DNA from 4 places in the Aminobacter sp. MET-1 genome. Region 1 is predicted to be linked to each of the others. Evidence: riboswitches for the same ligand, from Rfam matches in the RefSeq annotation. Region 1 holds a riboswitch; each other region holds the start of a gene.
The links. Region 1 has a riboswitch for cobalamin ahead of NDO48_RS08795 (DUF1636 family protein). Riboswitches for the same ligand answer to the same signal wherever they lie in the genome.
Positions count from the first base shown of each region.

Region 1 (7,075 bases):
ATCGGCTTCAGCACGGCCATAGACATGCAGGCCGTCCTTGATGGCGAAATCCTTGAGGTCGCACAGCCAGGCGTCGATGCGGCGCAAAGCTTCGTCGGGCGCGTCCGTATTGGCAACGCCCGCTTCGGCCGCAAGGCCGGTCTGCGACGCCGTCTCGACGATGAGCTTGGCCAGCCGATCGCGGCGGCGGCGGTCGAGGCCATCGGCCTGGGCATATTCGTCGACCAGGCGTTCGAGTTTTTGCTGATGCTCGTCCAGGCCAGCCGACGCGAGTGGCGGCGGCAGGTGACCGAGCGTGACCGCGGCAATGCGGCGTTTGGCCTGGGCCGCTTCGCCGGGGTTGGAGACGATGAAGGGATAGACCACCGGCAGCGAGCCGGTGACGATCTCGGGGAAACAATCCCGGCTCAGCGCCACCGCCTTGCCCGGCAGCCATTCGAGCGTGCCGTGGGCGCCGACATGGATGATGGCGTGGATTGCGAGCGACTTCTGCAGCCAGAGGCCGAACGCGAGCAGCGCGTGGCGCGGGGGCAACGAAGGGTCGTGATAGTCGGCGCGGCGATCGGCCGATCGGCCGCGATCGGGAGCGAGGGCGACCGTGATGTTGCCGAAGGTGGCGGCGCGGAAGGGAAAGTGGCGCGTGCGGGTGGAAGCAGATGCGGTGCGCTCCACGTTGCCCCCCTCTGTCTTGCCGGACATCTCCCCAACACGGGGGGAGATTGGCAGCTTCGGCGTCGCCGATCGTTCTGCGAGTTCTGCTGGACGGACGTGACCTTCTGCCGGCGCCGGCGATTGGGCTGTACGCTGCTGACTGCTGATCTCCCCCCTCGTGGGGGAGATGTCCGGCAGGACAGAGGAGGGCAATGTCGAGCGTTGTCCTGTCCTGTCGATCGTATCAGCCTCTGCCTTGCCCCAGGCAGCGTCGACTGCGTTTCTTGCCTCCGCAGGCAGATCCTCGGCAAGCGCGAGATAGTCTTCGAGCGCCAAGCCGTGCCCGCCGGCCTCGATCAGATCGAGCAGAGCACGTGGCGATTCGGGAATCGATTCAACCGCATACCCCGCGTCCTTGAGGTCGTGCAGCATGGCGAGCACGCTCGATGGCACGTCGAGGCCGACGGCATAGCCGGTGCGGCCGGGGGCGCTGGGGTAGTCGGGGATGAGGATCGCGAGCTTGCGCTTTTCGGGCCGCGTCTCACGCAGCCTGAGGTGCGATGCGATGCGGCGGGCGACCTGGTCGACGCGGTCGGGTTCAGGCCGGTTGGCGAAGGCGCGGAAGCCGAGGGACGGGTCGACCTCGCTTTCGGCCTTGAAGGAGATGGCACCGGCGAGGATGCGGCCGTCGAGTTCGGGCATCACCACATGCATGGCGAGATCGGCCGGTGCCAGGCCGCGCGGGCTGCCTTCCCAGGCTTCGCGGCGGGTGGTGGCGACGATGACCTGGAACACCGGCACGCCGGCCCGGTCGAACAGCGTTTCCGCGCCCGGCTCGGCGCCGGCGGCGAAGGCGGTCGCGGTGATGATTGCGGCGGGGTGGAGTTCGGCCAAGGCCTGCTCGACGAAGGCGAGGGAAGCCTTGTCCTTGAGGCTGGAGACGAAGATGGGTGCGGGACGCAGGCCCTCTGCTCTCAAAGCTTCGACCAGTGCGTCGATGGGTGCGACGTCGGCGGCGAGCAGCATAGAGCGGTAGAAGAGGATGGGGATGAGAGGGATGGGCGAAGGATCGCTTTCATTGCCAGCCGAAAAGCCTTCGATGTCACTGAGGATGCCTCTCGCCGGATCATAAAACCCGGCCTTGGGTACAGAAACCGGCGCATCGGCTTTGGTTTCCGTGCCTGCCAGCCCGGCCAGCCTTGCGACCAGCGCCTTCATGTTCTCAGGTCCGCCCTCGCGGAAATAACCGAGCAGGGCGTCGAGTTCGGTCCGCGGCAGCGTCGACGCTTCGATCAGCCTGAGATCCTCGTCGTGGCTTTCGCCGGGCAGCAGCGCCAGCGCGATGCCTTTTGCGCGGGCAAGAGCCGCGAGCTGGTCGCAGCCGTAGCGCCACCAGTCGTGGCCGCCGAGGATGCGAACGAGGATGACCTTGGCGTGGCCAGCCACGCTGTCGATCCAGAGGTCCACCGACATCGGATGGCGGAGGTCACGCAGGCTGGCGAGCCGCATCGACGGCAGGTTTTCAGCATCCGCCTTCCAGGCGTTTGCCAGGCCGGCCAGGTCGCTGTCGGTGAAGGACAACGCCACCACATCCGCAGGCTTCTGCCTGAGGTCCACTGGCTCGATCAAATCGTCGAGCGAGGCGGATGTGGTGGTGAGGATGTGCATCCAGGCTGTCCGGTTCAGCCGACCAGGATGCGCTCGATGGCCGGGCGGTCGAGGCCCTTGAGGCCGATCACGACCAGGCGCGAGCGGCGGTCGTCCTCAGCGCTCCAGGCGCGGTCATAGTAGTGGTTGACGCGTGGGCCGACGGCCTGGACGAGCAGGCGCATCGGCTTGCCGCCGACATCGACGAAGCCCTTCACGCGCAGCACGTTCTCTTCTTCGGCGGCGGTGGCGACGCGCTTGGCCAGTTCGTCGGGGTTGGCGATCGAGGGGATCTCGATGACGAAGGTGTCGAAATCGTCGTGCTCGTGGTCGAAGGCGCCGTCGTGATGGGTCTTGCGGTTCTCGATGTCGTCCTCGACGGCGAGGCCGAGGCCGAGCAGCACCGACGGGTCGACCTTGCCATGCGCCGACGGCACGATCTTGACGGCGCGGGCGAGATGCTCGCCGACGATGGCGCTGGCGCGAGCGTGGCCGGCTTCGTCGAGCAGGTCGCTCTTGGACAGGATGATGAGGTCGGCGCAGGCGACCTGGTCCTCGAACACTTCCTCGACCGGGTCGTCATGGTCGAGCGAATCATCGGCAACGCGCTGGGCGGCGAGGGCCTCCATGTCGGAGGCGACCTTGCCTTCGGCGAGAGCCGGGCCGTCGACAACGGCGATGACGCCATCGACGGTGACGCGGCTCTTCACCGATGGCCACTGGAAGGCCTGGACCAGGGGCTTCGGCAGAGCGAGGCCCGAGGTCTCGATCAGGATGTGGTCGACCTTCGGCGTGCGCGACAGAATCTGGTCGAGGGCTGGGACAAAATCGTCGGCGACGGTGCAGCAGATGCAGCCATTGGCCAGTTCGACGATGTTTTCTTCGGGGCAGGCGTCGACGCCGCAGCCTTTCAGAATCTCGCCGTCGATGCCGACATCGCCGAACTCGTTGACGATGATGGCGAGGCGCTTGCCCTTGGAGTTCTCGAGGATGTTGCGCAAAAGCGTGGTCTTGCCGGCGCCGAGAAAGCCGGTGACGACGGTGCAGGGAACGCGTTCGACGGAGGCGGTCATGTGTCTTCCTTGATGAGAGCAAGTGGTGGGATGCGCGCGACGAGGCCGCGCTTGAGGCTGTCGGGACGGCCGCGCCATGGGATCAGGCCGTCGGTCGAGGTGGCGAAGAGCCTTGCGCCGGTGACGAGGTCTTCGCCCGACGTTGTTGCGAGATCGCCGAAGACATAGCTCCATGAACCGTCGCGGATCAGCGCCGCGCTGAGGCGGCGCTTGCAGTTGCCCAGGCACTCGACGGTACGGACGGCGATGGCGCCCTCGGCAGCGAGGCGGGCGTGTTCGGCAAGTTTGGCGCCGGCGCGCGGATGCGCGTCCGAGCCGGTTTCATCGCGACAGGAGGAGCAGACGAGAATCGTCACCTCGGAAACGCGCGTGTCGGCGTCACCGCCGGATGCGTCTCCAATTTCGACCGAGGAATTGTCGTCGAGTTTCAAATTCCAGGCTCCTTGCCTGGGACACCCGCCAGGCGATCGGATCAATGTTGCAGACGGCAGGTCTCCTGGCTCGCGAGTCGTCGCCTTCGCACCGCCTTCCCGGGAAAACATCCCAGTGGTTACCGGCCTTGGCTCGTCGCTTACAGTTGCGGGGACAGCCGCGGATTTGACGCCAGAGCGCCGCACCGCATTCCCTCTTAGCCTTCGCCTTTGCGGGTGAAGGACCGTCTGGAGGCGATTTAGGCGGTGGCGAGGGGTGGAGTCAACGCGGCAGAGCGACAGCTGCCGTCGCAGGTGTTCTCTTGCAGGCCTATGGGTGCAGCGATTGACAAGCGCGGGCTGCATTTTCAAATACGTGCATGTATCGAAATCGCGCTCAGGTTGAAGAGGCATATCTCGCTCAGGCGAATATGCAGTTCCTGTTTTTCTGGGGACACCAGCCGTCAAAGGACGGGACGATTACCTCGTCTTGCCTCAGTCAATGGTGGGCAGCCTCGTTTCTCGTCGATGGCGTCGGCTATCCAACTGCCGAACATTGGATGATGGCTGAAAAGGCGCGCCTGTTTGGAGATCATGAAATCGCGTCCAGGATACTGGGTGCTGGAAGTCCAAAACAGGTCAAGCAGTTCGGCAGAGAGGTGCGGGGGTTCGACGCCACTCTCTGGGACCGTGAGAAAGGTCGCATCGTAGCGGCAGGCAACAAGCACAAGTTCGGACAGAACCCGGCATTGCGCGACTTCCTGCTCTCGACCGGAGACGCCATTCTGGTCGAGGCAAGCCCTGTCGATGCCGTATGGGGCATTGGTCTTGCCGCCGACGACGAGCGTGCAGGCGATCCGCTCCGGTGGCGCGGAGAAAATCTCCTGGGGTTTGCACTCATGGAGGTGCGCGACGGACTGCGCGGCTGAGTTGCCGGCGCGCTCAAAGCGTCAGATTGATATTGCCGCCAATGCCGGTCCGAGGTCGCCGGCAGGCGTCACCTCGATGCGTTCGAGGCCGAGCCAGCCACGCATCTGCTTCAGCTCTTCGTGGAGTTCGGCTGCGGTTTCGGGCGGAGCGCAAGGCTCGCCATAGGCCGCATGGACGCGGAGAATGCCGGCCGGGCGGTCGGCCTTGAGGTCGATGCGGGCGACGATGCGTTCGCCGAGCAGGAAGGGCAGCACGTAGTAGCCGTACTGGCGCTTTTCGGCCGGCGTGTAGATCTCGATGCGATAGCGGAAATCGAACAGCTGTTCGGCGCGCGTGCGTTCGAACACCAGCGGATCGAAAGGCGCGAGCAATGCGCGTGCCTGCACCTTTCGCGGGATTCGGGCATCGGCATGCAGATAGGCCTGCCGGTCCCAGCCGTCGACGCGCACGGGAATCAGTTCGCCCGCCTCGACCAGTTCCTCGAGACGGCCTTTCATGTCGGCAGGGGACAGGCGGAAATAGTCGCGTAGGCAGATGGCCGTGGCGACGCCATGGGCGCGGGCCGAGATTCGCAGCAACTCGCGATGCGCATCCGATGCGTGCGGGGCAGGGCGGCTGTAGATGTCTGCGGGCAGGACGCGTTCGGGCAGGTCGTAGAGGCGCTCGAAGCCGCGGCGCGAATGGGTGGTGATGCGGCCGGCCCAGAACAGCCATTCGAAGGCGTGCTTTTCACGGCTCCAGCCCCACCAGCCGCCGGAGCCTTTTGCGCCTTCTATGTCGGAGGCGGCGATGGGGCCGCGATCGACCACCGTTCGGAATATCTCTTCGATATAGGTTTTGTTCTCGCGGCCGAATTTTGCCAGGCCGCCATACATGCCGTCCTCGGCCCGCGCCATGCGCCAGCGCATCAGCGGAAAGGTCTCCAGCGGCAGCAGCGAAGCCTCATGGGCCCAATATTCGAAGAGCATGCGCTTCCTGGGCTGCATTGCGTCGTCGAGCACGGCCATCGGGTAGGGGCCGAGTCGCGAATAGAGCGGCATGTAGTGGGCGCGGACCACCGCGCTGACCGAGTCGATCTGCAGCAGGCCGGTGCGGTCGAGAACGCGCTGGAGATGACGTCGGGTGATCGCGCCAGTGGGGCGCGGATCGGCAAAACCCTGGGCTGCCAGAGCGATGCGACGGGCGGTGGCGAGGGAGAGTTTCTCTTTCATTGCGGCAAGCTATCGCAGTCTCGGAACGGGTGACGCAAGGGCAGTGGAATCAGTTCTTGCTGCAGATGCTAGCAGGGCTGCGGGTTCGGACTTGTCAGGAGAGTAAAGTGGAGTAAAAGACGAAGGAAATCAAACAGGAGCCACATCGGCAGGATTTTGGTCCAGCGGTGGGCTTTGCCCCGTTTTGGACAAGGTTGGGCTTGCTTCGCCGAACCGCCTGCGCTAACCGTCGCCGCATTGCAGCACGACCGTTTCGTCAGGGCAGACGAGAATCCGTCGCGCTTCCGGAAACGGACCCCGTGCTGTAAGTCTGGGTGGATTGGCCACCAACGGAATTCGCAGCATGAACGCTCTCCTGAGTTCGTATCTGCCCATCGTCATCTTCATCGGTGTGGCGCTCGTAGTCGGCATAGCCCTTATTGTGGCGCCTTTCCTTGTCGCCTACCGCAGTCCCGATCCGGAGAAGCTGTCGGCCTACGAGTGCGGCTTCAACTCCTTCGACGATGCGCGCATGAAATTCGACATCCGGTTCTACCTGGTGTCCATCCTCTTCATCATCTTCGATCTCGAAGTGGCGTTCCTGTTCCCGTGGGCTGTGTCCTTCGGGCAGATCGGCATGCTCGGCTTCTGGTCGATGATGATCTTCCTGGCCGTGCTGACCATCGGCTTCATTTATGAGTGGAAAAAGGGAGCGCTGGAATGGGATTGAACGACGCCTCCGGCACCCTGATCGCGCCGAAGCCGAAAGGCATCATCGATCCGAACACCGGCAAGCTCATCGGCTCCGACGACGCCTTCTTCGGCGATCTCAACAACGAGCTGTCCGACAAGGGGTTCCTCGTCACCTCGTCCGAGGCGCTGATCACCTGGGCGCGCACCGGCTCGCTGATGTGGATGACCTTCGGCCTGGCCTGCTGTGCCGTCGAGATGATGCATATCTCGATGCCGCGCTATGACGCCGAGCGTTTCGGCATTGCGCCGCGCGCTTCTCCGCGCCAGTCGGACGTGATGATCGTCGCCGGCACGCTGACCAACAAGATGGCGCCCGCGCTCCGCAAGGTCTATGACCAGATGCCGGAGCCGCGTTACGTCATCTCGATGGGTTCGTGCGCCAATGGCGGCGGCTACTATCACTATTCCTATTCGGTGGTGC
Region 1 is NZ_JAMSHL010000005.1:23,263-30,337, forward strand. It holds gene NDO48_RS08785 (cobaltochelatase subunit CobN) at 1-2,319, opposite strand, end outside; gene cobW (cobalamin biosynthesis protein CobW) at 2,334-3,371, opposite strand; gene NDO48_RS08795 (DUF1636 family protein) at 3,368-3,802, opposite strand; cobalamin riboswitch at 3,840-4,046, opposite strand; gene NDO48_RS08800 (NADAR family protein) at 4,162-4,710, shown strand; gene NDO48_RS08805 (winged helix-turn-helix domain-containing protein) at 4,732-5,922, opposite strand; gene NDO48_RS08810 (NADH-quinone oxidoreductase subunit A) at 6,266-6,631, shown strand; gene NDO48_RS08815 (NuoB/complex I 20 kDa subunit family protein) at 6,622-7,075, shown strand, end outside.

Region 2 (7,075 bases), on a different contig from region 1:
TTGGCGACACCCAAACAAGCCCTGATTGACGATTTCATTCAAACGAATAGATTTGGCGAACCCTATTCGAAATGCTGATACCGCCATGGCAATGCCGCTCGACCTCGACCTGCTCAGGACCTTCGTCGCCGTTGCCGACAGCGGCAGCTTTTCCAATGCCGCCGCGCGCGTCGGCCGCAGCCAGTCAGCGGTCAGCATGCAGATGCAGCGGCTGGAGCAGAGCGTCGGCAAGCAACTGCTCGTCCGCGGGCCGCGCGCGGTGACCACCAATGCGATCGGCGAGGAGATGCTGGCCTATGCCCGCCGCCTGCTGAAACTGTCGGACGAAGCCTGGGCCAGCGTCACCCGGCCCGAGGAAGCCGGCAGCGTGCGGCTCGGCGTGCCTGATGATTATGCCGCCTTCCTGCTGCCGCCGGTGCTGTCCCGCTTTGCCGCAGCCCACCCGCTGGTCAATGTCGAACTTGTCTGCGAGCAGTCGACCTCGCTGATCAAGACCTTCGCCGACGGCAAGCTCGACCTTGCCATCATCACCCGCAGCCCCGAACAGGCCATCGAGGTGCTGCAGCGCGAGCGCCTGGTCTGGGTCGCCTCGCCCAACCATGTCGCCTGGGAGATTGATCCCCTGCCCGTCGCCCTGTTCGAGCCGGGCAGCTTGGCGCGACGCATCGTGCTGCAGGTGCTGGGTGCCGCCGACCGCTCGTTCCGCAGCACCTATTCCAGCGCCAGCCTGCTTGGGCTGATCGCCGTCGTGCAGGCGGGACTGGCAGTCGCCGGCCTCGCCCAGCGCAGCGTGCCGCCCAGCTTGCGCATCATCGGCGAAGCCGAAGGCCTGCCGCCCCTGCCGGAGATGGAAATCGGCATCCTGCGCAACCCGCAGGCCGGCAATTCGGCCGTCGAGCGGCTCTACGAATTCCTTCGCCGCGACCTGACGCAACAGTCCTGACCTAAGCCGGATTGCTGCCGCCAAATGGCTGCCATGCACGGTACGCATTGCTGCAATGCACCAACATCGCTTGCGCCGTGGCCGGCATGAGGAAAAAGTAGACCTAAATCGTTTCAGCTCCCCCGAGTCCGCCCATGCCCTTGCCGATCCTCGCTCTGGCCGTTGCATCCTTTTGCATCGGCACCACCGAATTCGTGATCATGGGGCTGTTGCCTGAGGTCGCAGCCGACCTCGGCGTATCGATCCCGGCCGCCGGCCTTCTGGTCACCGGCTACGCGCTCGGCGTCGTCATCGGCGCCCCGATCATCGCCATCGGCACGGCGAAACTACCGCGCAAGCCGGTGCTGATCGGCCTTGCCATGCTGTTCGTGCTCGGCAACCTGCTCTGCGCCGTAGCTCCCACCTACTGGACGCTGATGGCGGCGCGCGTCATCACCGCGCTTGGCCACGGTGCCTTCTTCGGCATCGGCTCGGTCGTGGCGGCAAGCCTTGTGCCTGCCAACAAGCGCGCCAGCGCCATCGCCCTGATGTTCGCCGGCCTGACGCTCGCCAACATTTTGGGCGTGCCCGGCGGCACCGCGCTCGGCGAGGCCTTCGGCTGGCGCATGACCTTCTACGCCGTCGTCGTCATCGGCCTGATCTCGGTCGCGGCCATCGCCTTCATGGTGCCGGCCGGTGTCGCCCCTCCCGGCAAGGGCGGCGTGGCGGGCGAGGTCAAGGTGCTGGGCAAGCTGCAGGTCTGGCTCGCCATGATCATCTCGGCCTTGGCATCGGGCAGCCTGTTTGCCGTCTTCACCTACATCAAGCCGATCCTGACCGACGTCACCGGTCTGTCGGTTGAATCAGTCACCTGGATCCTGCTTTTGTTCGGCGGCGGCATGACTATCGGCAACATCATCGGCGGCAAGCTGGCAGACTGGAAGCTGATGCCGACGGCCATCGGCGCACTGGTGGTGATGGCGGCGATCCACGTCGCCTTTGCCGAACTCAGCACTTCGGCGCCGGCGGCGATCCTGCTCGTCTTCATGTGGGGCGTCATCACCTTCGTCATCGTGCCGCCGATGCAGATGCGCGTCGTCGAAACCGCATCCGAAGCGCCGAACCTCGCCGCCACCCTCAACCAGGGCGCCTTCAATGCCGGCAATGCCGCCGGCGCCTGGGTCGGCGGTGCGGCAATTTCGATGGGCGTAAGCTATGCCGACCTGCCGCTCGTCGGCGCCGCCATCGCGCTCTCCGCCTTCGGCGTCGCCGTGTTTTCCTTCGCCATCGAGCGCCGTGACGCAATTCAGCAGGCGGCATGACGCTTTAGCGATTGTCAGCATCCCGTCGCTGCTGTAGCGACGACAGTGATGGTTCCTGCCGTCTCCAGGCGGCAGGTTAAATGGGAACACGGTGAGACGTCCTCGACGCGAAACCGTGGCTGCCCCCGCAACTGTGAGCGGATAGCAATTCGGAAAACTGCCACTGGTCGTCAGGCCGGGAAGGCTCCGAGGCGCGATCACCCGCAAGCCAGGAGACCTGCCATCATCCGATTAACTCAACCGGCCGGGGTGTGCCGCGGAGATGATGATGGTTGCGACTGCCCTTTTCGGTACCGGCGCGCTGACCGGATCGTTCTGCCTGCTCCGCCTGATCGCGGAGACAGGGCATGCTCGATCGCGTCCACGCCGCTAGCCGCCTTGTCGGCTCGACCCCGGCACTTCTCGAACTCGACGGCGTAAGCTGGGGGCCGCGCGCTTCCAGGCCCATCCTCGAACCGGTGACGTTGTCGGTCGCGCCTGGCGAGTTGCTGGCCATCGTCGGCCCCAATGGCGCCGGCAAGTCGAGCCTGCTGCGCTGCCTCTACCGCTACCACAAGCCGGTTACGGGCACTGTCCGGCTCGACGGCGCCGACATCTGGAAAATGAGGCCGCGCGATTGCGCCCGCCGCATCGCAACCGTGCTGCAGGAAAGCGCCTCCGACTTCGGCCTGACGGTCGCCGAGATCGTCGAGCTTGGCCTGACACCGCATGCGGCCGGCTTCGGCACCAACGGTGACGACTACGAAAAAGTCGAGGCCGCTCTTGCCCTGCTCAGCCTGACCGCCCTTGCTGCGCGCGATTTCAACTCGCTGTCCGGCGGCGAAAAGCAGCGCGTCATGATTGCCCGTGCGCTGGTGCAGCGGCCCGATCTTCTGATCCTCGACGAGCCGACCAACCATTTGGACATCCGCCACCAGCTCGAGGTGCTGGAACTGCTCGGCACTCTCGGCTGCACCGTCATCGTCTCGCTGCACGATCTGGCGCTCGCCTCCGCCCATGCCGACCGCGTGCTGGTGATGGATGGCGGCCACGCGGTCGCCTGCGGCAAACCTGCCGAGATCCTGACGCCCGAGCGCATCCGCCGGAGCTTTGCCGTCGGCGCCACCCTCGACGACCATCCCGTCACCGGCCGCCCGCGCTTTTCCTTCCATCTCGAACGCTGACAAACCAAAGGAGCCCCAATGCGCCTGCCCCTCATCGCCGCCGCCCTGTTCGCCACCTGCGCCTCCTCAATGGCCAGCGGCTTCCCCGTCACCGTCAAGAGCTGCAACCGCGACGTGACCTTCGAAGCCGCGCCCAAGCGCGCCGTCTCGCACGACGTCAACCTGACCGAAATGATGCTGGCGCTCGGCCTCGCCGACCGCATGGTCGGCTATTCCGGCATATCGGGCTGGAAGACGCTGGACGAAAACCTGCGCAAGGGTGTGGGCGAACTGCCCGAGCTCGCGCCGAAATACGTCACCAAGGAAGTGCTGCTCGGCGTCGACACCGATCTGTTCTTCGCCGGCTGGAATTACGGCATGAAGGTTGGCGGCGACGTGACCCCCGAGACGCTCGCGCCCTTCAACATCGCGGTCTACGAGCTGACCGAGAGCTGCATCCACATCATGAAGAAGGACAAGTCATCGCTTCAGGACATGTATGCCGACCTGCTCAATCTCGGCGCGATCTTCGGCGTGCGCGAGAAGGCCGATGCGCTGGTATCCGGCTACGAGAAGGAGCTCGCCAACTTCCAGGCGACGCTGCCCAAGCTCGACAAGCCGGTGAACGTGTTCCTCTACGATTCCGGTGAGCAGAAGCCCTTTACCGCCGGTCGTTACGCCATGCCGACGGCAATCATCGAGGCTGCCGGCGGCAGGAACATCGCCGACGACGTCGAGTCGAGCTGGGCCGAGATCGGCTGGGAGCCTGTCATCGAGCGCAACCCCGACATGGTGGTGATCGTCAACTATGGCGAAGTGACCGCAGAGCAGAAGATCGAGTTCATGCGCACCAACCCGGCCTTCAAGGACATCGCAGCGGTGAAGAACAACCGCTTCTTCGTGCTCGAATACAACGAGGCGACGCCGGGACCGCGCAACATCGCAGCGATCAAGCGACTGGCCGCCGCGATGCGGGCCGGCTGACCGTGTCGCACCGCCACCTCGTCGTAGGGCCGCGACATGTCCTGATCCATGCCATGCCGGCCCTGATCCCGGGGCTGGTGGTCGTGCTCGTCATCGCCATGGTCATCGCCGTCGGCGTCGGCCCGGTGGCGATTCCGCTCGAGACCGTGTGGGGCGTGATCGCCAACAAGCTGATGCCTGGCAGCGTCGAGGTGGTCTGGTCGAGCGGCCGCGAAAACATCGTCTGGGACGTGCGCGCGCCGCGCGTCATCCTGGGAGCTGTCGTCGGCGCATCGCTGGCACTGGTCGGAGCGGCACTGCAATCGGTGACGCGCAACCCGCTTGCCGACCCGCATCTGCTGGGCATTTCGTCGGGCGCGGCCTTCGGCGCCATCATGGCGCTGATCCATGTCGGCATGGTGTTCGGCACGGCAACCGTGCCGGTCTTCGCCTTTGCCGGCGCAATGGCAGCGACGGCGCTGGTGCTGGCGATCGCCAACCTGACGCGGGTGCAGTCTGCCGGGCAGCTGATCCTTGCCGGCGTGGCGGTGAGTTTCATCATCTCCGCCGCTGCCAACCTGTCGATCTTCATCGGCGACCCAAAGGCCGCCCATGTGGCGATCTTCTGGATGCTCGGCGGCCTCGGCCTGGCGCAATGGAGCCACCTGCCCTACCCGCTCATCGCCCTGCTGCTTGGCGGCGCCTGGCTGCTGATGCAGACCCGCAACCTCAACGCCATGACGCTCGGCGACGAGAGCGCGACTGCGCTCGGCATCCCGGCTCGTCGCTTCCGGCTCAAGGTCTTCGTCGTCTGCGCACTGCTGACCGGCTGTGCGGTCGCCTATTCGGGCGTCATCGCCTTCGTCGGCCTGATGATCCCGCACATCGTGCGCTTCTTCGTCGGCGGCGACTACCGCCGGGTTCTGCCGCTGTCGGCGCTGGTCGGAGCCATATTCCTGATCGCCGCCGACATGGCCGCCCGCACCGTGATGCCGCCGCAGGACATGCCGCTCGGCATCGTCACCGGACTGATCGGCGGCGTGGCTTTCGTGGTGCTGATGCGCCGCCGGACAACAAATTGACGGACAGTTGGTAATGCAATGCAACACGACGCAAATCCGGTTGCGCCGCCGATTTTTCGCCGCTATGCATTTGCCCATGAACACGACTTCGCTCCAGAACACTTGGTGGCGGGCCAGCTGACAGCGGCCTCTTGAAGCGCGTGCGCGTGAAAATTGTGGTGGCCGCAACGGGAATTCCGGGCGGCCATTTGCTTTTTTCGAACCAGGCTCCGGAACCTCCAGCGGCAAGAGATGGAGACGGGAATGACGGTGGAAATCCTCGAAAATGGCGCTGAGCGCTTTGTCACCGGAGGTGGCATTGCGATCACGAGAGAGCGCCACGAGACCGCCTATGCCGGGGCGATCGAGACCTATCTCGACGGACTCAACAGCCGGCGTGGCGCGGTCTTTTCCTCGAACTACGAATATCCTGGCCGCTACACCCGCTGGGACACCGCCATCATCGACCCGCCGCTGGTGATCTCGGCCCGCGGCCGCGCCATGAAGATCGAAGCGCTCAACGCGCGCGGCGAAGCCCTGTTGCCCGTCATCGGCAAGACGCTGGCTGCCCTGTCGGAAGTGACAATCGGCGAAACCAGCGCACGCCTGATCAAGCTCGAAGTCGAAACGCCCGGCCGCGTCTTCACCGAGGAAGAGCGCTCGCGCGTGCCTTCGGTGTTCACCGTGCTGCGCGCCATCACCGCCCTGTTCAAGACCGACGACGACAGCAATCTCGGCCTCTACGGCGCCTTCGGCTACGATCTCGCCTTCCAGTTCGACCCCGTCCAGCACAAGCTCGAACGCAAGGAAAGCCAGCGCGACCTGGTGCTGTTCCTGCCCGACGAAATCCTTGTCGTCGACCACTATTCGGCCAAGGCCTGGCACGACCGCTACGACTATGCCGGCGCAGACTTCTCGACCATTGGCGTCGCTCGCGACAGCGTCGTCGAACCGTTCAAGACCTCCGACCGCATTCCGCCGCGCGGCGACCATGAGCCGGGCGAATACGCCCAGCTGGTGCGCCGGGCGATGGACAGCTTCAAGCGCGGCGATCTGTTCGAGGTCGTGCCCGGCCAGATGTTCTACGAGCGCTGCGAGACCGCACCTTCGGAGATTTCGCGTCGGCTGAAGAACATCAATCCCTCGCCCTACTCGTTCTTCATCAACCTCGGCGAAGGCGAATACCTGATCGGCGCGTCGCCCGAAATGTTCGTGCGCGTCAACGGTCGCCGGGTCGAGACCTGCCCGATCTCGGGCACCATCAAGCGCGGCGACGACGCCATCTCCGACTCAGAGCAGATTCTCAAGCTGCTCAACTCGAAGAAGGACGAATCCGAGCTCACCATGTGCTCCGACGTCGACCGCAACGACAAGTCCCGCGTCTGCGAGCCGGGCTCGGTGCGTGTCATCGGCCGCCGCCAGATCGAGATGTATTCGCGCCTGATCCACACCGTCGACCACATCGAGGGCCGCCTGCGCGAGGGCATGGACGCCTTCGACGCGTTCCTCAGCCACGCCTGGGCGGTGACGGTGACGGGCGCGCCCAAGCTCTGGGCCATGCGCTTCATCGAGAACAATGAAAAGAGCCCACGTGCCTGGTATGGCGGTGCGATCGGCATGGTGCATTTCAACGGCGACCTGAACACGGGCCTGACCCTGCGCACC
Region 2 is NZ_JAMSHL010000023.1:11,413-18,487, forward strand. It holds gene NDO48_RS24210 (LysR substrate-binding domain-containing protein) at 86-943, shown strand; gene NDO48_RS24215 (MFS transporter) at 1,078-2,244, shown strand; cobalamin riboswitch at 2,277-2,484, shown strand; gene NDO48_RS24220 (ABC transporter ATP-binding protein) at 2,592-3,407, shown strand; gene NDO48_RS24225 (ABC transporter substrate-binding protein) at 3,426-4,370, shown strand; gene NDO48_RS24230 (FecCD family ABC transporter permease) at 4,424-5,431, shown strand; gene NDO48_RS24235 (anthranilate synthase) at 5,675-7,075, shown strand, end outside.
Region 2: it holds a riboswitch for cobalamin, as region 1 does, so the genes downstream of both, NDO48_RS24220 (ABC transporter ATP-binding protein) here and NDO48_RS08795 (DUF1636 family protein) in region 1, are expected to answer to the same signal.

Region 3 (7,075 bases), on a different contig from region 1:
GCAGCGCGTTCAGGTGTCAATCCGCGCCAGCGTCATTGCCTTCGCCGTGCTCGCCCTGTTCGCCATTGCCGGCGCCGCCATCCTCAAGGTTTTCGGCATCACCCTGCCCGCCTTCCGCGTCGCGGGCGGCTTCCTGCTGTTCTTCATCGCCTTCGAAATGGTCTTCGAAAAGCGGCAGGACCGAAAGGAGAAGATTTCGGATGTCGCCATCACCCGCGACCACATCCACAACATCGCCGCCTTCCCGCTCGCCATCCCGCTGATCGCCGGTCCGGGCGCGATTTCGGCCACCGTGCTGCTGTCAGGCTCCTTCAGCGGCTGGACCGGCCAGCTGGCGCTGGTCCTCATCATCCTCGCCTGCCTGGCTCTGACCTATCTGGTCTTCATCCTTGCGGAGCGCATCGACCGCTTCCTCGGCCAGACCGGCCGCTCGATCCTGACGCGACTGCTCGGCGTCATCCTCGCAGCCCTTGCCGTCCAGTTCGTCGCCGACGGCATCAAGGAACTGGTGGCGATGTAGACCCTGGCTGCGCGACGGGCCGCGATGCCCTGCGCCGTTTTCTTGAGCAGCAGGTTAGCCCAGGTCAGACCGCGACCGCAGCGCGTTTCAGCGCGGCGATGTCAGGCTTCACCCCTCGCCTTTTGCCATTTGCGCAGGCGGCCACGTGCATTGGCATAGGGCGACGAGGCGTTGAACTGGATCATCCGACCCATCGTGTATTTTTCATACCAGGGTGCGCCATAAAGCTCGGCATCCGGATATTCTTCGACCAGCGCCACGATCCGCATCTTCGCATCCGCCAGGCGCTCAAGCAGGGCCGGCCAAGTCAGTCCCGCATGGTCTGCATAGAATTTCCCGGCAAGCCTGCCGAGTTCGTTCCACTTGAAGCCTGTGTCGGGGAAATCGACAGCGAGGCCGGCGCGGCGGCGTTCATGCCATTTCAGCACCAACTCGTTCCAGCCGATCAGATAGGCGACGAGGTCGCGCACGCTCATGATGGTGCCCTTCGCATGACCTTCCAGCGAAACCTCGCCGGCCAGCGCTTCCGGCACCGTTGCCAGGTCGCGCCACAACTTGCCGAGGCTGCTGTCGATCGCCTCAAGCAACTCGGCCTTGTTATCTGGAACACTCATCTTTCAACTTTGCCTGCCCGCGCGATTCGAAGTTGCCGTCCAAGACATACCACCTGCTGCATCGCCCTTGGCCGACCGCAAGCTTTAGCACTTGCGCGCTGGCGCAGACTGATGGTCCGCGAAGTGTACCGGCGGCTGGAGCGCCGCCAGCTGACGAGCCGTGGCCATTCGAAGCGTTCGAAGCCGAGAAGCATGCTATCCGAAAATCGATTCCGATTTGCGGATCTATGGGCTAGGTCATCGGCTCAAAGGATCCGCTGCCATGAAACACCCAGAAGCTCCCGACCACGATGCCTGGTGCACCTGGCATCCCCGAGAGCTGGCGGCGCGGCTGACCGGGGTCGACAGGCCCTGGTGCGTGGTCGGCGGCTGGGCCCTCGACCTCTGGCACGGACACCAGACCCGCGATCACGAGGATCTCGAATTCACCGTCCTGCGCGAGGACTTGCCGATCTTTCGCAGCGCGCTGAAGGGCGTCGTCTTTTTCACCGCTGGCGGCGGCATTGTCGAATACCTGCCCGAAGGCAGCACCATCCCGGCGTCGATTTCGCAGGTGTGGTGCCTGGACGTTGCCGATAACTGCTGGCGCGTCGACATGATGGTCGAACCGGGCACGCCGGAAAGCTGGGTCTGCAAGCGCAACCAGTCGATTGTCCGCCCCCGCGCCGAGATGGTCGGCGTCACCGACACCGGCATCCCCTATCTCAAGGCTGCGGCGATCCTCTTGCTCAAGGCCAAGCACCAGCGTGACAAGGATGAGTTCGACTTCCGTACCGCCTTGCCAAAACTGGAGAAGGCCGAACGCGACTGGCTGGGAGCCAGCCTCGGGGCAACGCACCCCGGTCATGACTGGATAAAGCTGCTCTAGACAGGCACCGGCCGGGTCTGATCAAGCTGCGCCCGAAACGCCACGGCCCGGCCGCGATCCATCCGGCAATCGCTCAGTTCGAGGTGTCGATGACCTCGAAATCATGGGTGATTTCGGCCGTCTTGGCCATCATCGCCGAAGCCGAGCAGTACTTCTCGACCGACAGCTCGATGGCGCGCTTGACCTTGTCGGACGACAGCTTCTTGCCCTTGACGATGTAGTGCATGTGGATCTTGGTGAAGACCTTGGGCTCGGTCTCGGCGCGGTCGGCATCCATTTCCACCACCACGTCCTCGACCGCCTCGCGGCCTTTTTCAAGGATATGGACGACGTCATAGGCCGAGCAGCCGCCAGTGCCGAGCAGCACCAGTTCCATCGGGCTCGGGCCCGGCGTCCGGCCTTCCGTGCCATGCGAGGTGCCGAGAACCAGCTTATGTCCGCTGCCGGACTCGCCGACGAAGGTGCGATCCTCGACCCATTTCACACGTGCTTTCACGAAGACGTCCTTCCCAATCAAAAAATGCCAGCAGGCAACAACCACAGACTCTATCGTCAGCTAGCGCGGCGGATATCGATGCGCAAGGCACAGAGCGGTTACTCGTACGCTCAGTGCTTGAAGCAGTTTTCTCTGTGCCATCGCAGAAAGTGCGGATGAGGCCGATCCGACCCGCGCATCGGCACAAGCGCTCGCCCGGTACGATTGATAATCCCGCGAATGCCATCGGCGTCGTTCGCTTGTCGGGAAATCAGGATCTCAAGCTCATCCGACAGGCTGATGAGCCCTCTGTCAAACATCCAGTGCGCAGTGCCGGATAGCGCAATGCCATTGCTCACGACATCGGGACCGCTGGCTTCCACCGGTCGGATATGCGCAGCTTCGACCTCAGCGCGTCCCCCGCCGTTGATGAGTTTTAGTCCGGTGACCGCACAGCGCTCGTCATAGGCGCGCAACACCACCTGCCGGAAAACGCGATCGCGCACGATGCGCGAACTGAGAAATGACGTCCGCTCCCGGGCTTCTTCGAAAACGAACGGCGTCTGCTCCTCCGCGAAGCCGTCGACAGGCAATTCGGGGTCATTGCGCGGAAGTAGTGGCTCCGCCTGATCCAATCCGAGGCTGACGATCCGACCGAAGTCGCTCGGTGACAGTGCTCGAACAGCAGATTGCGCTCGCCCCGAGATAGCGCCGGCATCGTTCAAGAGACCGCGCTCAATCACGCCCGCGTCATTGGAGAACGGCACCGGTCTCGCGAAATCGAGATAGCTGCCAGGCTCGATGATCGCCAAGAACATACCTGGAACACTTGGATCGTTTATGACCTGCTGGACCCTGGCAACAGCAAAATACCCTTTGGTGTCAGCCACCTTGCGAGGTTCATAATAAATGATCCAGTCACCGACGCAGGCTTGAACTCTGCCGAAGTACTGCGAAGGAAATTGATAGCGCTCCGCCGGACTATCGTCGTAGATCGAATCCGACCTGTGAATGAAGACCCCATACCCCATAGGCCTTCCGTAGCGCGAACATCCGGGAATTGCGATCTGAAAATCTTCGAATTGTCGCAGGTTTTCTCAAAGATCAGCCAGAGGGGCATCTCGATTTCGCCGCTCGGAACTACCCGATAACAGGCGCATCGGGGCCCTGCAGCGAGGTCAACGCATAGGGGCGTCGTGCATACCTTTAGCTGCAGCCTCTTCACAACACCCCAAACATCACAGATGACAGCGCCGATTCATGGCTCCTGTTCAACAGAGTAGCCGGGCAAGCGATCGACAAAGAGGTCGCGCCAGTTGCCCCGTGGGGGCCTGCTTGTCCAGCTCAATGGACGTTTCTCGGTCCAGATGGACATTGCGTTGAGCATCATCCACGAATTCCTCAGCACCCACATATTGACCATCCCCGTTATTTGACCACTAAATATACAAGTCGTGGTTCTTCCGAGTCGATTTCGGCCCGGGAGCTAAGAGGGAAGTCGGTGCCTCGAAAGGGAATGCCGACGCTGCCCCCGCAACTGTAAGCAGTGAGCTTGCGTCGAATAACGCCACTGATGCGATCGCATCGGGAAGGCCGACGTAAGTAATGACCTGCGAGCCAGGAGACCTGCCGTGACGGATTGATCGAACCTCGGGCGGGGTGTCCCGGCGGTGCGCTTGCAGTCGCATGGCCGATGGCATTTTGCGTCCAGCAGCGTTCCCGGCAAGCCCCGTCCGCAACGCCACGGGGATAGAGATGCCGGCGACTTCGACACAGACCTCCAACGGGATCGCTGCGATCCCTGTTTCCAATCCTAGAAAAGACACGACGGTGGCAGAACCTGCCTATCGCGTCATCCGCCGCAATGGCGGAGTCACGCCCTTCGATCCGACCAAGATCACCGTGGCGCTGACCAAGGCCTTTCTTGCAGTCGAAGGCTCGGTTGCCGCCGGATCGCGCCGTGTCCATGACGTGGTAGAGGAACTCACCGAGCAGGTGTCGACTGCGCTGGCGCGCCGGGTCGGCGAAGGCCGCACCTTCCACATCGAGGACGTGCAGGATCAGGTAGAGCTCGCATTGATGCGCGGCGGTCATCACAAGGTGGCCCGCGCCTATGTGCTCTATCGAGAAGAGCGCGCCAAGGAGCGGCAGGCCGAGAAGGAGATCGCGGCGCTGCCCTCTCCCTCGCTTCAGGTCCGGCTCGACGACGGAACTCTTACCCCGCTCGACGATATCAGGCTGTCGCACATCGTCGAGGACGCCTGCCAGGGACTGGAGGCGGTAGCGGCAGCGCCCATTCTCACCGAGGCTCGGCGCAATCTCTATGATGGCATCACGCTGGACGAACTGTCGCTGGCACCGATCCTCGCAGCGCGCACTCTGGTCGAGCAGGAACCGAACTACGCCTTCGTCTCGGCGCGGCTGCTGCTGGATCGCCTGCGGCGCGAGGCGCTGAGCTTCGTGTCCGGCCGCCCCGAGCAGGCTACGCAGGACCAGATGGCCGAGCGCTATCCCTCCTACTTCGGTGAGTTCGTGGCCGCCGGCATCGAGGCCCATCTGATCGACCCTGAGCTCGGCCGTTTCGATCTCGTCCGGCTGGGCGCAGCCCTCAAGCCCGAGCGTGACCTGCTGTTCCAGTACCTGGGCCTGCAGACGCTTTACGACCGCTACTTCCTGTACACCAGGGGCAAGCGTATCGAGCTGCCGCAGGCTTTCTTCATGCGCGTCGCCATGGGGCTGGCGATCAGGGAGATCGACCGCGATGCCAAGGCAATCGAATTCTACGACCTTCTGTCCTCCTTCGACTTCATGGCCTCGACCCCTACCCTGTTCAACTCGGGCACGCTCAGGCCTCAGCTGTCGTCCTGCTTCCTCACCACCATCGGCGACGATCTCGACGCGATTTTCAAGGGCATCAAGGACAACGCCCTGCTCGCCAAATATTCCGGCGGACTCGGCAATGACTGGACCCCGGTGCGCGGCCTCGGCGCCCACATCAAAGGCACCAATGGCGAGAGCCAGGGCGTCGTGCCCTTCCTCAAGGTTGCCAACGACACGGCCATCGCCGTCAACCAGGGCGGCAAGCGCAAGGGTGCGGTCTGCGCCTATCTGGAGACCTGGCACATCGACATCGAGGAGTTCCTCGACCTCAGGAAGAACACAGGCGACGACCGTCGCCGCACCCATGACATGAACACCGCCAAGTGGGTGCCCGACCTGTTCATGGAGCGCGTCGAGGCGGATGCGGAATGGACGCTGTTCTCGCCGGACGAGACCGCCGACCTGCACGACCTCTACGGCAAACCGTTCCGCACGGCCTACGAAGCCTATGAGGCCAAGGCGGCAAGCGGCGGCATCAAGGTTCACCGCAAGGTTCGTGCCGTCGATCTGTGGCGCAGGATCCTGACCATGCTGTTCGAGACAGGGCATCCCTGGGTGACGTTCAAGGATCCCTGCAACATCCGCTCGCCACAGGGCCATGTCGGCGTGGTGCATTCGTCGAACCTCTGCACCGAAATCACGCTCAACACGTCGAAGGACGAGGTCGCGGTCTGCAATCTCGGCTCGGTCAACCTCGCCAACCACGTGACAGACAAGGGCCTTGACCTCGAACGCCTGGCCAAGACCGTCAGCACGGCCATGCGCATGCTCGACAATGTCATCGACATCAACTTCTACACCATCCCCGAGGCGCGCCGCTCGAACCTCCGGCATCGCCCCGTGGGCCTCGGCCTGATGGGCTTCCAGGATGCCTTGCAGGCGCTGCGCATCCCATACGCTTCCAATGCTGCCATCGCCTTCGCCGACCAGAGCATGGAAGCGATCAGCTACCACGCCATCTCGGCCTCGGTGGATCTTGCCGCCGAGCGAGGCAGCTATCCGACTTTCGAAGGTTCGCTGTGGTCGAAGGGCATCCTGCCCGTCGATTCCATCCGTCTGCTGGAGGAGGCACGCCCAAGCGTGGAGATGGATGCATCCTGCACACTCGACTGGGAGGCCCTGCGCAAGCGCGTCAAGAAGACCGGGATGCGCAACTCGAACACCATGGCGATCGCGCCGACTGCGACGATCTCCAACATCTGTGGCGTGTCGCAGTCGATCGAGCCGGGTTACCAGAACCTGTTCGTCAAATCGAACATGTCCGGTGACTTCACCGTCGTGAACGCCCAGCTCTTCCACGACCTCAAGGTCCGAGGTCTGTGGGACGAAGTCATGGTGTCCGATCTCAAATATTTTGACGGCTCGGTCGGCCAGATCGACCGCGTGCCCGACGATCTCAAGGCACTTTATGCCACCGCCTTCGAGATCGAGCCAAGCTGGTTGATCGAGGCAGCCTCCCGCCGCCAGAAGTGGATCGACCAGGCTCAGTCGCTGAACCTCTACATCGCCAATCCCAGCGGCAAGAAGCTTGATGATCTCTATCGCCTGGCTTGGCGCAAGGGGCTGAAGACGACCTACTATCTGCGCTCGCGTTCGGCCACGCATGTCGAGAAGTCGACGCTCAAGGGCACCGACGGCAAGCTCAATGCCGTCTCGGCCAGCGTCGCTGCCACGCCTATCGAGATCGATACGAATGCGGCTTGGGGCAAGGCCTGCCC
Region 3 is NZ_JAMSHL010000008.1:55,905-62,979, reverse strand. It holds gene NDO48_RS13460 (MarC family protein) at 1-520, shown strand, start outside; gene NDO48_RS13455 (ClbS/DfsB family four-helix bundle protein) at 622-1,134, opposite strand; gene NDO48_RS13450 (nucleotidyltransferase domain-containing protein) at 1,397-2,002, shown strand; gene NDO48_RS13445 (OsmC family protein) at 2,076-2,498, opposite strand; gene NDO48_RS13440 (HNH endonuclease) at 2,609-3,508, opposite strand; cobalamin riboswitch at 3,916-4,126, shown strand; gene NDO48_RS13435 (ribonucleoside-diphosphate reductase subunit alpha) at 4,233-7,075, shown strand, end outside.
Region 3: it holds a riboswitch for cobalamin, as region 1 does, so the genes downstream of both, NDO48_RS13435 (ribonucleoside-diphosphate reductase subunit alpha) here and NDO48_RS08795 (DUF1636 family protein) in region 1, are expected to answer to the same signal.

Region 4 (7,075 bases), on a different contig from region 1:
TCGAACCGCGATGCCATCAACGAGCGGCTGCTGCGCGTGGTCGACGAGGCGGCGCACCCGTGGGGCATCAAGGTCACCCGTGTCGAGATCAAGGACATCAACCCGCCGGCCAACCTGGTCGAGTCGATGGCTCGTCAGATGATGGCCGAACGCAACAAGCGCGCCCAGATCCTCGAAGCCGAGGGCCTGAAGGCAGCACAGGTGCTGGAAGCCGAAGGCCGCCGCGAAGCCGCCTTCCGCGACGCCGAGGCGCGTGAGCGCGCCGCCGAGGCCGAAGCGCGCGCCACCCAGGTCGTGTCCGAGGCCATCGCCAAGGGCGATGTCCAGGCGATCAACTACTTCGTCGCCCAGAAATACACCGAGGCGCTGGCCAAGATCGGCTCCGCCGGCAACAGCAAGGTGGTGCTGATGCCCATGGAAGCGTCATCGCTGATCGGCACGCTGGGCGGCATCGGCGAAATCGCCAAGGAGGTTTTCAGGAGCGAAGGCACGGCCGGCGCGCAGCGGCAGTCGCAAGCCCGCACCCCGCGCATTCCGCCCGAGCAGAACTGAGCGGCGCGACAGCGAGGAACCGCAGATGATCGTGCGTTTCATCACCGAGCTCGGCCCCTGGGTCTGGATGCTGCTCGGCTTCGTGCTGCTGACGCTGGAGATCTTCGCCCCCGGCGTCTTCCTGCTGTGGATCGGCATCGCCGCGCTGCTGGTCGGTGCGCTGTCGCTACAGCTGTGGGACTGGGCGTCCTGGACCTGGCACGCCCAGGTTCTTACCTTCGTCGTCCTGTCGCTGGCATCGGCCTACCTCGGCAAGCGCATCACCAACAACAGCTCCGAAAGAAGCGACCAGCCGCTTCTCAACCAGCGCGGCGCCCAGATGGTCGGCCGCACCGCGACGCTGACCGAGGCGATCCGGGAAGGCCGTGGCCGCATCAAGCTCGGCGACACCACATGGCGCGTCTCCGGCCCCGACCTGCCTGTCGGCACCCAGGTGCGCGTCGTCGCCGCCGGTGACACCGATCTGGAACTGGTGGTGGAGCCGGTCTGAGCCCGTTCGAGGCCTGAACCGAATTGGTCGAAACCGCCCCAACGGCCCTCATGGCGAGCTTGTCGAACCACGAGGGTGCCGGGCGTTCTCATTTGCAAGAAGTCAGATTAGCCTGACCTTGGTCTAGGCCAAACGGGATATCCCGGGATCGAGGAAGCTAGGCTGCGCCGATCCGGAGCAGATCGTGGAAATGCACGAGGCCGACCGGGCGGTCGCCCTCGACCACGATCAGCGCGCCGATATTGTTCTCGTTGAGCATGGCGATCGCCGCGCCCGCCAGCATCTGGCGGGGCACCGTCTTTGGCCGCGTCGTCATGATCTCCTCGACCCGGGTTTCAGCCAGGTTGCGGTCGAGATTGCGGGAAAGGTCGCCATCGGTAACGATGCCGGCGAGCTTGCCATCTGCATCGATGACGCAGACGCAGCCGAAGCGCTTCTGCGACAGCATCCTCACCGCTTCCGGCATCTTGGTGCCGACCGTGACGACCGGCATGCGGTCGCCGGTGTGCATCAGTTCGCCCACCGGCATCAGGCTGGCGCCCAGCTGGCCGCCGGGATGGAAGGTGCGGAAATGATCGGCGGTAAAGCCGCGTGCCTCGAGCAGAGCCACGGCGAGCGCATCGCCGATGGCGAGCTGCAGCAGCGTCGAGGTTGTCGGCGCAAGGCCATGCGGGCAGGCCTCGGGCGAGCGCGGCAGCGACAGCACGACATCTGCCTGCCTGGCGAGCGCCGATGCGTCGCCGGCGGTGATGGCGATCAGCGGAATGGAGAAGCGCCTGGAATAGCCGACGATGCCCTTTAGCTCGGCGGTTTCGCCTGACCACGAAATGGCAACAATGGCGTCGTCGCGGGTGATCATGCCGAGATCGCCATGTATGGCCTCGGCGGGATGGACAAAGTAGGACGGCGTGCCGGTCGAGGCGAAGGTGGCGGCGATCTTCTTGCCGATATGTCCGCTCTTGCCGACGCCGGTGATGATGGCGCGGCCGTTGAGCTGGCCGAGCACCGACACGGCGCGCGCGAAAGGCTCACCCAGCGGGCCTTCGAGCGCCGCCACGAGTGCGGCGATACCGGCCTGCTCGGTGGTGATGGTACGAAGTGCCGAGGCGATCGACGCCTGCGGGTCCGGCTCTTTTTTCAGCGATCCAGCGTGCATGGCGCATGCGTTAGCGCGTCATACGCCGGCTGTCCATCAATATTGCCCCTCGGCCTCCCTTCCGGGCGGGCCAGTTCAACACTCCATTAACCATGGCCATTTACCAGTTGCTAAGCACGGCGCAGTTCGCGCCGGCGAAGCAGTGGGTACGATGGCACGGGTCAGGCCGGAGCATAGGGGGCACCTCTTGGGTGCGCGCATCTGCGCCTTGCTGGCAACGGCAAGTGTGGCAGCGGTGCTGTGCGCCGGGCCGGTCCACGCCCAGGATGCCGGGCTGCGCGGCGCGGTCACCGACGACCAGGGCAAGCCTCTGAAGCGCAAGCGTCCCGCTGACGCATCGCAGGACCAGGCAACGGACGCCGACACGCAGAACCAAGCCGAGGACTACCAGCCGGCCAGTCCCGGCGCGGTGCCCGACAAGCCGGCCAACGCCTCGGCCAGCCTGTTCAGTGAACCGCCAAATGCCGACGATGCCTTCGCCAACGACGCGGGCCCCTTGCAGGCGCTGCCGCCGACCACGGCACGCGACCGGGCCAAGGCGCGGCGCGAGCAGCTCGCCGGCCGGCAACAGCCGGCGAACGCGCCGAAGAAGACCCCTGCCCCCGAGCAGGATGAAACCACCACCGGCACCGTGCGCCAGCAGACGGTGGATTTCGAAGGCAGCGAGGACAACGGCCCCGAATCCGCGCGCCAGGCAGCGATCGAAGGCCGCAAGCCGCAGCCCGAGCTCAATCCCTACGACCCGACGGGCATCCGCTTCGGCACCTTCGTGCTCAAGCCAAGCCTGGAACAGGGCGTCACCGCGACCTCCAACGCCGATTCGAGTTCGGATGGAAAGTCGGCGATCCTGTCTGAAACCACGCTCCGCCTGAATGCGGCGTCCGACTGGGACAGCCATTCGGCCACCGTCGATGCCTATGGCAACTTTCGCAAGTCGGTGTCCGGGCAGGAGGTCAAGGACGTCACCGGCGGCATCGACGGCCGCCTCCAGCTCGATCTTGCCGAAGGCATGCGCGCACTTGCCCGCCTCGGCTACAATGTCCGCCCGGAATCGGCGACCTCGCCCGTCGTCATCATCGGCACCGCCGAGCGCCCCACCCTGCAGACCTTCAACGGCTCGCTCGGCCTGGAAAAGGACGTCGGCAAGCTGCGCTTCGGCATATCGGGCGAAGCCGTCAAGGAAAGCTATGGCGACGCCGCTCTGTCGGGCGGCGGCACGCTGTCGCAGAAGGACAGGAACTCGACCCTCTACAATGGCAGGCTGCGCATCGGCTACGAGGTGTCGCCGGCGCTGACCCCGTTCGGCGAAATCCAGTTCGGCCGTCGCATCTACGACCTGAGGTTCGACACCGCCGGTTTCGAGCGTTCGGCAAATCAGTTTGCCGCCCTTGCAGGCGTCGAGATCGACATGGGCGAGAAATTCGGCGGCGAGATTTCCGCCGGCTGGGTCGGCCAGACCTTTGACGACGGCAGGCTGGGCAGCATCTCCGCCGCCTCCGTCGCCGCAGATCTCCGGTGGTCGCCGATGCGCGGCACCATCGTCACCCTCAACGGCACCACCTCGCTGGAAGGTTCGACGTCGGCAGGCGAAAGCGGCTCAGTACTCTATGCGGCGCGTCTCGGCGTCGAGCGCCAGATGCGCGCCAACCTCACCGGCTTCGCCGCCGCCGGCATCGGCTGGCGCGATTACGCCGGTTCAACCGACCATGATCTGTCCCTCAGTGCCGAGGCGGGCCTCACCTGGTGGCTCAACCGCTACACCGGCCTCACCGGACGCCTGCGCCACGAGACCTTCAGCAGCACGCTCTCCAACCGCGACAGCACCACCAACAGCGTCTTCGTCGGCGTGAAAGTTCAGCGCTAGGGTCTCAGCGTGCCGGCTTCGACTGGTGTCGCCTGCACATCCCGCAGTTCGTCATCCTCGACGTAGCGAGCGGAGAGTGTCGCGGATCCATGCCGTGGCCGGCAAAGTTGTCGGGACGGTCCAGAACGGCCGGAGCTGCGAGCCCCCAAAACGAGCACCCGGCAGCGCAAGAACGCCCGCCGCCCCGCTCATCCCAATCCTGCCACCGCCTCCTTCACCCCCTGCTCCCCCTCGCCGGCAAACACTTCGCTCATGACAAGCTCGGCCAACGGCAGCCGGTTGCCCCAGCCATGGCGCTCGAGATCTGGGCGCGCGGCGAATTCGCTGACGCGGCCAACGCAGAGATAGGCCACCGGCACGACATGTTCGGGGATCGCCAGCAATGCCTTCAGTGCGTCACGGTCGAGGATACTGACCCAGCCGATGCCGATGCCTTCGGCACGCGCCGCCAGCCAGAGGTTCTGCACCGCGCAAACAGTGCTGTAGAGATCCATTTCCGGATTGTGCCAGCGCCCCAGCGGCGAGTTGGCCGAGCGTCCCCGATCGCAGGTCACGACCAGGTTGAGCGGCGCCTCGCAGATGCCTTCGAGCTTGAGCTTGCGATAGAGCGCCTGCTTCTCCTCGACAATATGCGGCAGCTCCTGCCCGCGCGCCGCGAAAAACAGGTCGCGCACCAGCGCCCGGCGCTTGGCATCGCGGATGATGATGAAGTTCCATGGCTGCATGAAGCCGACCGATGGCGCGTGATGCGCCGCCATCAAAAGGCGCGCCATGACCACGTCGTCTATCGGATCGGGCAGGAAATGGCTGCGCACGTCGCGACGGGTGAAGATGGCCTTGTAGACGGCGTCCTGCGCCGCGGCATCGAACGAGCCGCAGGCGGTTTGAACATGGGCGGCCGGCATCGCGTGTCCCCTTGCGATAGAAACGGCGTCCGTCCGCCTGTCCATGCGGTGGACCATCTCTGCCGGGCCGGTCTTCTGGCTTCGAGTTCATCCCGCTTTCAGCACCTTCCCATCCTGCCGGACAGTGGCTTTTGCCGATACGGTCCCTCTTACAGCGATGGGCACGCCACGGAGTTTCACCGTGTTCCCGATTCTCCCGCATGAGCGGGCACCTGGCGGGAGTGTTCTACAGGCCTTGCGGGCCCTTGGCCACCGCGCCGCGCGCCCGAAAATGACGCGCGGGCGACATTGACGGGGCTCAGCGGCTGGGTTTCACCTCGCCCAGAAGCCCTTCGATCACTTCGGCCATGCGGCCGCTGATGTCGGAGCGCGCCAGGGCAAATGCCACATTGGCCTCGACAAAACCTTCCGGCGAGCCGCAGTCGAAGGTCCGGCCGCGATAGTGATAGCCATAAAAGGGCTGCGACTTCTCGAGCTTCAGCATGGCATCGGTCAGCTGGATCTCGTCGCCGGCGCCGCGCTCCTGCTTGGCCAGCAGTTCGAAGATCTGCGGCTGCAGAATGTAGCGGCCGTTGATGAACAGGTTCGACGGTGCCGTTCCCTGCTTCGGCTTCTCAACCATGCCGTCGATGGCAAAACCGGTATGAACGGCCTTTCCCTTGCCGACGATGCCATATTTGTGCGTCTCGGCCGGGTCGCATTCCTGCACGGCGATGATGTTGTTGCCGGTCTCGGCATAAAGCTCGACCATCTCGCGCATGCAGCTCTTTTCCGACTGCATGATCATGTCGGGAAGGAGAAGCGCGAAAGGCTCGTCGCCGACCAGTTCACGCGCGCACCATACAGCATGGCCGAGGCCGAGCGGCACCTGCTGGCGGGTGAACGACGTCTGGCCCGGCGCCGGCTGCAGCTTCTGCAGCCGCTCCAGCTGATCGCTTTTGCCGCGCTGGGCAAGCGTATCGTAGAGCTCGAACTGGACGTCGAAATGATCTTCGATGACCGCTTTGTTGCGGCCGGTGACGAAGATGAAGTGCTCGATGCCCGCTTCGCGGGCTTCGTCGACGACATACTGGATGACGGGACGGTCGACGACCGTCAGCATCTCCTTGGGGATAGACTTGGTGGCCGGCAGAAAGCGGGTGCCCAGGCCTGCGACGGGAAATACTGCCTTGCGAACTCTTTTCATTGCGCGGTCGTCCGAAAGAGAAAAATCGATATCGGGCACAACATTCTCATGCCTGAATTGAAGAATACTGAACGCGTTGGCACAATGGGGTGGCACGAGCAAGGCCGAGATCACGCGATCTTGATTGTGTTGGGCCTTCGGGGGACAATCCGACCCACGGCTTTTAGGTCCCCAGGGGGACTATGGTAAACTGATTGATAACCGGCATCGGCGATGAATCGACTTTCCGAACTCTTCCAGGAGGAAAGAATGCCCCTTCGCAAGACCGCCAGAAGCCTGGCAGGATTTGCCACGATCGCCGGCCTGTCGCTCGCGCTGCTGCTGCCTGCGGGCAAGGCTTCGGCCGAGGCCGGCTTCGAACGCTGGGTCGCTGGCTTCCGCGCCGTCGCCGCCGACAACGGCATTTCAGCGTCGACCTATAACCGTGCGTTCCGAGGCGTCACCTCGGCCGACCTGGAAGTGCTTGAAAAAGCGCGCTTCCAGCCCGAATTCACCGCACCCGTGTGGGACTATTTCGACAACCGCGTCCACGACCAGTCCATCGAGGTCGGCCGCGCCATGGCGCGCAAGTGGAAGCCGTGGCTCGACCGCATCGAGGCCAGCTACGGCGTCGACCGCTACGTGCTGCTCGCCATCTGGTCGATGGAATCGAACTACGGCGAGATTCTCAAGAACGACAAGGTGATGCGCAATGTCGTGCGCTCGCTGGCGACCCTTGCCTATGGCGACGAGCGCCGCTCGAAATATGCCCGCACCCAGTTGATCGCGGCGCTGAAGATCCTGCAGCGTGGCGACATTGACGAGAGCCATCTGATGGGCTCGTGGGCCGGCGCGATGGGCCACACCCAGTTCATCCCGACCAGCTACCAGGCCTACGCAGTCGACGCCGACGGCAACGGCAAGCGCGACATCTGGAACTCGG
Region 4 is NZ_JAMSHL010000007.1:73,057-80,131, reverse strand. It holds gene NDO48_RS12230 (SPFH domain-containing protein) at 1-552, shown strand, start outside; gene NDO48_RS12225 (NfeD family protein) at 578-1,042, shown strand; gene NDO48_RS12220 (KpsF/GutQ family sugar-phosphate isomerase) at 1,200-2,198, opposite strand; gene NDO48_RS12215 (outer membrane beta-barrel protein) at 2,386-4,062, shown strand; gene bluB (5,6-dimethylbenzimidazole synthase) at 4,251-4,967, opposite strand; cobalamin riboswitch at 5,015-5,198, opposite strand; gene galU (UTP--glucose-1-phosphate uridylyltransferase GalU) at 5,266-6,153, opposite strand; gene NDO48_RS12200 (lytic murein transglycosylase) at 6,403-7,075, shown strand, end outside.
Region 4: it holds a riboswitch for cobalamin, as region 1 does, so the genes downstream of both, bluB (5,6-dimethylbenzimidazole synthase) here and NDO48_RS08795 (DUF1636 family protein) in region 1, are expected to answer to the same signal.